One region of the Paraburkholderia sp. JHI2823 genome, then DNA from elsewhere that is predicted to be linked to it. Evidence: predicted binding sites of a transcription regulator. Region 1 holds the regulator's gene; the other holds the start of a gene.
What was found. Region 1 encodes LexA, which represses DNA repair genes until DNA is damaged. Its sites were predicted from a motif close to ACTGTATNNNNATACAGT; they were not measured.

Region 1 (4,454 bases):
GATCTCGGTACGCTTTGCGTCGGCGGCGAGTTCGTCGCGCAGTGCAACCGGGTCCGGTCCGTAGACCTCGATCACATCGCAGCCGATTTCCGCTTCGATCAGCGCCTTGGGCGCGCCTTCGGCAATCTTGCGGCCTTCTTCGATCACGCACACGCGATTGCAAAGCCGTTCGGCCTCCTCCATGAAATGCGTGGTGAGGAGAATCGTCTTGCCGCGCGCGAGCAGCGAGCGCAGGCGCTCCCAGATCAGGTGACGCGCCTGCGGGTCGAGGCCCGTGGTGGGCTCGTCCATCACGAGCACGTCGGGGTCGTTCACGAGCGCGCGCGCGAGTGTGAGACGACGGCGCATGCCGCCCGAAAGCTCGCCCACGCGCGCGTCGGCCTTGCTTTCGAGGCGCGCGAACTCGAGCAGCGGCGCGACGAGCGCTTTCGTTTCACGCGCGGATAAACCAAAGTAACGGCCGAACACGAGCAGGTTCTCGCGTACGGTGAAGTCGGGATCGAGATTGTCGAACTGCGGGACGACGCCGACGCGCTGACGAGCATGGCGCGCCCGCGCCGGCACGGGTTCCCCGCACAGGCTGATGCGCCCGGCATCGGGCGAAACGATGCCAAGGAGCATGCGCAGCGTCGTGGTTTTCCCCGCGCCGTTGGGGCCGAGCAGCCCGAAGCATTCGCCCGGGAGGACATCGAACGACAGGCCGTTGACGACCGTCCTGTCTCCGTAATGTTTGAAGACCTGCTCGAATTCGATGGCGGGTGCGGGCATGGACCGGTTGAACGTGAGTCGAACGGGCGGCGCGCGAGTCGAACAAAAAACGAACGAAGAGCTGAACGAACAATCGCACGAAACAAGGCGGCCTATTCTAGTGCATTGCGGCGCAGCGAGTGGGCGGCCGCTCTCGGCCCTTTGCGCTGTTCGAGGTTAATGCATGCCGCGACAAGTATTCGGCTCGCCCAAGGCGCATCTGGCGTTTTCCGATGCTGACCTGGCGTTTTCCAGCCCTTGCACGCGCAATTGCGGCGCACCATGATGAGCATCGCACAGCCGGCAATCATGCGGGCACGGAGAAGCGATCATGGCGAGCTACAAAAAAATTCTGCTCTGTTACGACGGCTCGCGCGAAGGCCGCAAGGCGCTGCGTTGCGGCGCTGATCTTGCGCTCGATCTGCAGGCGGAAACGCATTTGCTGTCGGTCGTCGACATGCGTTCGACGATCGCGCAGAGTGCCGGCCTCCTCACCGATGTGGCCTGCGGCCGCTTCGAGGAAACGGCGCGAGAAATCCTTCAGGAAGGCGTGGACTGGCTGACCGAGCGCGGCGTGCGCGCGCAGGGGCATTTCGCGTTCGGGCATCCGATCGACGAGATTGCGAATCTGGCCAACGAACTGCATGTCGACCTCGTGGTTGTGGGCCATCGCTGCCGTACCGGGCTCTCGCGCTGGTGGATGGGGGCGGGCAACACGCCGCTGCTCGATCGCGTGTCGTGCAGCATTCTGGTGGCGTGTTCGTCGGCTGCCGAGGACAAGCAGCAAGCCGCCGCGTAGTGCGCTGGGAGCGCGCCCGGTTCCCCTGGAACGGACCTGTTCCGGCATCGTTTCACAAACGCCTCAATTCGAGGCGTTTCCTTCATTGAGCTCCACTGCCGAGAGCTTCCACCCAAAGAGCCCGTGACGCTGCAGGATGGCGGCATAGTGCTCGCCCGTACTGCCGCGGTCCCATGTGAGCGCGAACTCGTTGAGGCCGCGATAGGCAGCCGTGGTAACTGGCCGTGCCCCGGGCGCGGGATTCCCGGACGCCGGCGCGGGCGGCGCGGCAGGCGGCGCTGCGGGGGCGGGTGCCGATTGCGCCGGTTGCGCCGATTGTGCCGATTGTGCTGCCTGCGCGCCTGATTCCTCTGGCGATGGCGCGTGCGGCCGGTCGCCGGGCTTGCCCGTCGGCGGCATGCCATCGAGCAGCGCGGCGACGCCCTCAGGCGTAGCGTACGCATCCACGAGCGGGCCAATCAGCGCCGCGCCGATCACGGCGCCGAGGATCACCAGCGGGTTACTGCTGTGTTCCGCATGAATGCGCCGCTGCAGCATCTCGCCAACCTGCTGCTTGAGGCTCAAGCGCAGCGCAGGGTAATCGACGTACTGGTCGAGCGTGGCGGCGTCGCGCGCGTCGGCCGCGGCTTTCATGCGATTCACCGCGATATAGGGCGACGCGTAGGCGTAGCCGACCGCGGCAACGACCATGGCGATCGCAACCGTGATCGCAACGGTTTTTTTCCAGCCGTGCGTCTTACGTGGAGTCGTGAGGGATTCCGTCATCGGGATAGGGTAAATCGTTCAAACGTGGTGTTGACCGCAAACCAGCGAAAAGAATCCCCACGTGATCCCGAGCGCGACCTCTTGAGCGGAAAACCGGCTCGCGACCTTACTTCGCGAGCGCCGCCGGGAGGTCGGTGGACTGTTCGGCGATGCAGCGGTCGATCGCGCGGCAAACCGCATCCACCGTGCCGACGAGGATGAGCCGCGACGGGCCCTGGTAGACGCGCACCGGCGCCCGGCGCATGGGCTGCTCGGTGTTGAGCGTGCTGTTGAGCGAAACGCGCGCAAACGCCGGCTGTGCCGAGGGCAGCGCCGGGAGATCGGCGGTGCTGGCCGCCACCATGCCTGGCGTCTCTTCGAAAAGCGAGCGGTTCAGCGCTGCGGCGGGGACGCGGACTTCGCGAAGCGCGCATGACGCGATTCCACGAAGATGGCGCAGACGGCCGAATTGACGGAAGGGCAGCAAGCGGGCAAGGCGTTCCATGACTCTCTCCAGAGATCGCGCAAACGGGGCGCAACGGGGGCGCAAATGAGCGCAAGCGGATTGCTTAGAATTCGGTAGGCCGGATCAGGCCGACCGCAATGCCTTCGAGCGCGAAATCCGCGCTGCCGGCCTCGACAAAAATATTGTCGTAGTCGGGATTCTCGGCGATCAACTCGACGCCGTTCGGGCGGCGCTTCAGGCGCTTGACGGTCACGTCGTCGCCTAGGCGCGCCACGATGATCTGGCCGTCTTTCGCCTCGGCCTTCTTCTGCACCGCGAGCAGGTCGCCGTCGAGAATGCCGGCGTCGCGCATCGAGAGGCCGCGCACCTTCAACAGATAGTCGGGACGGCTCGAGAAGAGCGCAGGGTCGCACATGTAGTTCTGCGAGATGTGCTCCTGCGCGAGGATCGGACTACCCGCCGCGACGCGGCCTACGAGCGGCAGCGAGAGCTGCATGATGCCCGGATGCGGCAGCGTGAACTGGTGCGGCAGGTCGTCGGGCCCAGGCACGAGCCGGATGCCGCGCGAGGCGCCTGCAGCCAGTTCGATCACGCCCTTGCGCGCGAGGGCGCGCAGATGCTCCTCCGCAGAGTTGGCCGAGCTGAAACCGAGTTCCGCGGCGATTTCCGCGCGCGTGGGCGGAAAGCCCGTGCGCTCGATTGCCCGGCGAACGAGATCGAAAACCTGCTGCTGTCGTGCGGTGAGTTTGGTCATGGCGCCACTGTATGTTTGAACAGGTAACTGTATTTTTATACAGTATCCGTCGCTTTTCAAGTATTACTTGAAGTTCGACAACCGGGCGTTGCCATAGCGCCGCTTCGAGGCGCTTCGGTAGCCGAAAACGTGTTGCGGCAGCGACTTCCTCCGCCTTTACCACTTTTGCGTATTAAAGAATGAGGAAACATTATTTTTAATGATGTAAGCGGATCGCTAGACTGGCCTCCATCAGTGGTTGTCACTACGCAGGACAAAAATGGAGAACAGATAGATGGGCACCAGGAACACGGGGAACGCCGGTTGGCTGAAGACGCTGGCGGCAAAACTGGTCATCGGCATTGCACCGCTCGTTGGCCTCGCGGCTATGGCGCCGGCGGCTCATGCGGATACGTCGCTGCTCAACGTGTCCTACGATCCGACGCGCGAGCTGTACCAGGACATCAACGACGCGTTCATCAAGCAATGGAAGGCGAAGTCGGGCGAGACGCTCGCCATCAAGCAGTCGCACGGCGGCTCGGGCGCGCAGGCGCGCTCGGTGCTCGACGGCCTGCAAGCCGACGTCGTGACGCTCGCGCTTGCCTGGGACATCGACGCGCTCGCCAACAAGGGCATCGTCGCGAAGGACTGGCAAAAGCGGCTGCCCGACAATGCCTCGCCGTACACGTCGACGATCGTGTTCCTCGTGAGGAAGGGCAATCCGAAGCACATCAAGGACTGGGACGACCTCGTGAAGCCCGGCGTCTCGATCGTCACGCCGAATCCCAAGACCTCGGGCGGCGCGCGCTGGAACTATCTCGCCGCGTGGGCGTACGCGTCGCACCAGCCGGGCGGGAATGAGCAAAAGGCGAAGGACTTCATTTCGAAGCTCTACAAGAACGCCGGGGTGCTCGACTCGGGCGCGCGCGGCGCGACGACGAGCTTCGTGCAGCGCGGCATCGGCG
Region 2 (4,454 bases), on a different contig from region 1:
CTCGCCCGTGCTGCCGTACGGATTGAACACGCGGATCTGGATGTTGGGATGGCTGTTGAGCGCGGCCATCAGGCGGTCGATGTCGTGGAAATTCAGGTCGTCGACGAGCATGCGCACGCGCACGCCGCGATCGGCCGCGTGAAGCGCCGAGCCGAGCAGCAGCTTGCCGGTGGTGTCTTCGTTGGCGACGTAGTACTGCATATCGAGTGTCTTCGTCGCCGCGCGCCCGAGCGCGACGCGCATTTGCAGCGAGTCGGTCCCGGTGGCCAGCAGGCGAAAGCCGGATTGGCCGGGATGCGCGGCTTCGGGTGCGGCTAGCGCGGCACCGAGCGGTGTGGCTGCCGCTTCGGCCGCAGTCAGCGCGGCGCTCGTTTCACGCGGATAGTCGGTGGCGGGCGGCCGTGTTGCGCAGCCCGCGACGAGCGCGAGGCAAGCGAGCGCGAACCGGGCCAGCATCGGCGGCGAGGCCGAGCGTCGGGTAACGGCTTCGGACGGGGCAGGATGCACGGGCAAGCGGATCCTCCAAAGCGGCACGCCGCGTGGGGCGTTATGGTTCGCTTTCATTGCACGGCTTCACGAAGTATTTACGGGAAGCCGCTCGCGGGACTTGCGCAGGCGAACATGCTGCTACCGCAATTTTCGGGCCGAAGCGATAAGGCGCGCTGGGGACGCATGGCGGAGGCAGTTCGAGCCTGTGTTTATCGCGCACGCCGCGCCGCTTTGCCAACCGGGGCAACGCCCGGCAGGGCGGCAAGCGGCAAGAACTCGCGCTTGCCGGGCATCGCGCCGAGGCCTGGCTCTGCGTGCGCACTATCGAACCGGCAGGGCGCGCCGCCGAGCGGACGCTTCACTCCACGCGGTTCGCATTGGCGGCGGGGGCCAGCACGTGCTGGCTCATGCGATGAAAGCGCCACGTCATGAGCACGGCGACGCTGGCGAGCCCCGCCGCAAGGCCCCACCAGAGTCCGAGTGCACCGAGATCGAAGCGGAACGCGAGTGCGTAACCGAGCGGAAAGCCGATGCCCCAGTAGCCGAGCGTGGCCGCGAGCATGGGCACGCGCGTGTCCTTCAGACCGCGCAGGCAGCCCGAGCCCACGGTTTGCGCGCCGTCGACGATCTGGAAGATGGCCGCGACGCCGAGCAGCGTGGCGGCGAGCCCGACCGTGTGGGCGTTGGCCGGATCGTCGAGATGCAGGTAGAGCCCGACGATCCAGTGCGGCGCGAGCACCATCACGAGCGCCGAGAGCGACATGAAACCCACGCCTAGCCCCAGCGCGACGAAACCCGCATGGCGTGCGGCGCGCGGCGCGCCCGCGCCGGCCCAGTAACCCACGCGCACGTTGGCCGCCTGACCGATCGCGAGCGGCACCATGAAGGTGACGGAGGCGACGTTAAGCGCGATCTGGTGCGCGGCGAGCGGCGTCTCTCCGAGCAGGCCGGCGAGCAGGCCGGTGGCGAGAAAGAGCGTCGCCTCCACGGCGTAGGTGATCGCGACCGGCCAGCCGATCGTGAATAGCTCGCCCATCAGCGGCGCCGTGGGCCGGCGCGCAATGACGAAATGCTGGTGCGACGGCCGCAGGTGCAGCAGCGCCATCAGCACGAAGGCGGTGAGCCACACCGTGATCGTCGTCGCGACCGCCGAGCCGAGAAAGCCGAGGCGCGGCAGGCTCCACATGCCGTGGATCAGCCCGTAGTTGAGAAAGCCGTTGATGAACACGCACGCAACCGACACCCAGAGAAGCCGTCGCGCCGCGCCGATGGCGGGCAGGAACGAGCGCATGAGCCCCACGCCGATCAGGCTCGCGGGCGCGCCCCAGCGCAGCACGGCCGTGTATTCGCCGATGTGGTGGGCGAGCAGCGTCGGCTCGCCGAGCGCGCGCAGGATCGGCTCGGCAAACGAGAGCAGCGCGAAGGCCGGCAGCGAGAGCAGCAGGGAAAGCGCGAAGCCGGTCCAGTAGATGTGCGGCACCTGGCTTTCGTTGTCGGCGCCGCGCGCCTGCGCGACGCTCACGCTCACCGAGGTCAGCACGCCTTGCAGCACCGTCACCACGACGAAGAACAGATTGGCGCCGAGGCCGCCCGCGGCGAGCGCGTCGGCGCCGAGCGAGCCGAGCAGCACCGTGTCGGTGACGCTCATCGCCATTTGCGAGAGCTGGGCGATCGCGAGGGGCGCGGCGAGGCGGGCGGTGTCGGCGGCGTGGCGGCGCAGCGTGGGGGGCGCGGAAACGGCGCGTCGGGAGAGCGTGGCTCGAGTCATGAAAAGCAAGCGGCGCGAATGGGTCGCGCCGCACGGCCTGGTTTGTCTGTCGAAAGTGAAAGCTTATTGCTAGACAGCGGCCTTGTCGATCCGAATGCTCAAATATGGTGCATAGCTGGCGTCTGGGCGCAAGTCCGGTCGAGGCTCCCGCGGTGCCTCTGTAGGTGCCTCACTCAGCCGCCTTGATGGCGATGCGAGTATCGCCCAGCAGCACGGCCTGGCCCGCGCGGATCTTGCACGTCTTGCGCAGCTCGACTTCGCCGTCGACCTTCACGGCGCCCGAGGCGACGATCTGCTTGGCCGAGCCGCCGCTATCGGCGAGACCTGTGATCTTCAGGAGGTTGTGCAGTTCGACGTAGTCGCCGGTCAGGGTGAAATCGATGTTGGGCATGGCGGTCTGGAAATTCGGGCGCGCGGCAAGCGCGCGAAGCGGTGAGCATCATAAGCGATGGCGAGCCCCCGCGATACGAGGCTGGAGTGGCGGCGTCGACCGCGGGCGCTGGGCTCTGCGGGTAGCCTGGCGCGGCGGCGTCGGGGGCAGCAGGCGCTGCCGCGCTGTCCCTAAATCCCGCCAGATCGCTGCAGAATCAGGCGCTTGCCGATCCGAGGTGTATGGATATACAGTATGCGTCGCTCCCCTTCGATTCGCCACGTTCATCTCCCTGCGTCCGCCGTGTCCACTGTTTCCGTTGCCGATCCCTCCTCAGTCTCCGTCGCCCTGGACGATGTTGTCCAATCGGGCGCCGATGCGGCCAACGCCGTTTCCGCATGGCTCGCAAAGCTCAACGAAGCGCAGCGCGAGGCCGTCGAGCACGGCGGCGAAGCGGGCTATGCGCCGGGCTCGGCGTTGCCGGGGCCGCTGCTCGTGATCGCGGGCGCGGGCTCGGGCAAGACGAATACGCTGGCTCACCGCGTCGCGCATCTGATCGTCAACGGGGCCGACCCGCACCGCATCCTGCTCCTCACGTTCTCGCGCCGCGCCGCGCAGGAGATGACGCGGCGCGTGGCGCGCATTGCCGCCGGTGCGCCGGGCGCGGCCGCCGCGCTCGCGCAGGGCCTCACCTGGGCAGGCACGTTTCACGGCGTGGGAGCGCGCCTGTTGCGCGAATACGCGGATCACATCGGCCTCTCGCCGGCGTTCACGATCAACGATCGCGAGGATTCCGCCGATCTCATGAACCTCGTGCGCCACGAGCTGGGTTTCTCGGCGAAGGAAAAGCGCTTTCCGTCGAAATCGACGTGTCTTGCGATCTACTCGCGCGCGGTCAACACGGGCGACTCGCTCGCCAACGTGCTCAATCGCTCGTTTTCGTGGTGCCTCGAATGGGAGCCGCAGCTGCGCGCGCTGTTCGCCGCCTACGTGGGCGCCAAGCAGAAGCAGAATGTCCTCGACTACGACGACTTGCTGCTCTACTGGGCGCACATGGCCGCCGAGCCGGCCATCGCCGCCGATCTGGCCGGCCGCTTCGACCATATCCTCGTCGACGAATACCAGGACACCAATCGCCTGCAGGCCTCGATTCTCCTTGCGCTCAAGCCCGATGGCCGGGGCCTCACCGTGGTCGGCGACGATGCTCAGGCGATCTACTCGTTTCGCGGCGCGACCGTGCGCAACATCCTCGACTTCCCGGCACAGTTCGATCCGCCCGCGCGCCAGGTCACGCTAGAGCGCAACTATCGCTCGACGGAGCCGATCCTCGCGGCCTCGAACGCCGTGATCGATGCCGCCGCCGAGCGCTTCACGAAGAACCTGTGGACCGACCGCGCCTCGCAGCAGCGCCCGCGCCTCGTCACGGTCGCCGACGAGGCCACCCAGGCGCGCTACGTCGTCGAGCAGATTCTCGAAGCGCGCGAGGCGGGGATGAAGCTCAAGCAGCAGGCGGTGCTGTTTCGCGCCGCGCATCACAGCGCGACGCTGGAAATCGAGCTCGCGCGGCGCAACATTCCGTTCGTGAAGTTCGGCGGGCTGCGCTTTCTCGATGCCGCCCATGTGAAGGACGTGCTGGCGGTGTTGCGCTGGGCCGAGAATCCGCTCGACCGCGTGGCGGGCTTTCGCGTGACACAGTTGCTGCCCGGCGTCGGGCCCGCCAACGCGGCGCGCCTGCTCGACCAGGTGGCCGCCTGCACGGGCGCATATCGCGCCGCCGAGGCGCTCGCCGCCTTCGCGCCGCCCCCGCGCGCGGCCGAGGACTGGCCC

Region 2: VSR34_RS09300 (ATP-dependent helicase) is a predicted target of LexA. The motif match lies at 2,865-2,882, and genes of this name have one in related genera.

The regions. Positions count from the first base shown of each region.
Region 1 is NZ_JAYMRY010000001.1:192,411-196,864, reverse strand. Features, by position in the region: gene nodI (nodulation factor ABC transporter ATP-binding protein NodI) at 1-768, opposite strand, end outside; gene VSR34_RS00845 (universal stress protein) at 1,079-1,546, shown strand; gene VSR34_RS00840 (DUF2939 domain-containing protein) at 1,610-2,311, opposite strand; gene VSR34_RS00835 (hypothetical protein) at 2,418-2,795, opposite strand; gene lexA (transcriptional repressor LexA) at 2,860-3,510, opposite strand; gene VSR34_RS00825 (sulfate ABC transporter substrate-binding protein) at 3,785-4,454, shown strand, end outside.
Region 2 is NZ_JAYMRY010000006.1:66,354-70,807, reverse strand. Features, by position in the region: gene VSR34_RS09315 (phospholipase D family protein) at 1-456, opposite strand, end outside; gene VSR34_RS09310 (MATE family efflux transporter) at 848-2,257, opposite strand; gene VSR34_RS09305 (RNA-binding S4 domain-containing protein) at 2,427-2,648, opposite strand; gene VSR34_RS09300 (ATP-dependent helicase) at 2,976-4,454, shown strand, end outside.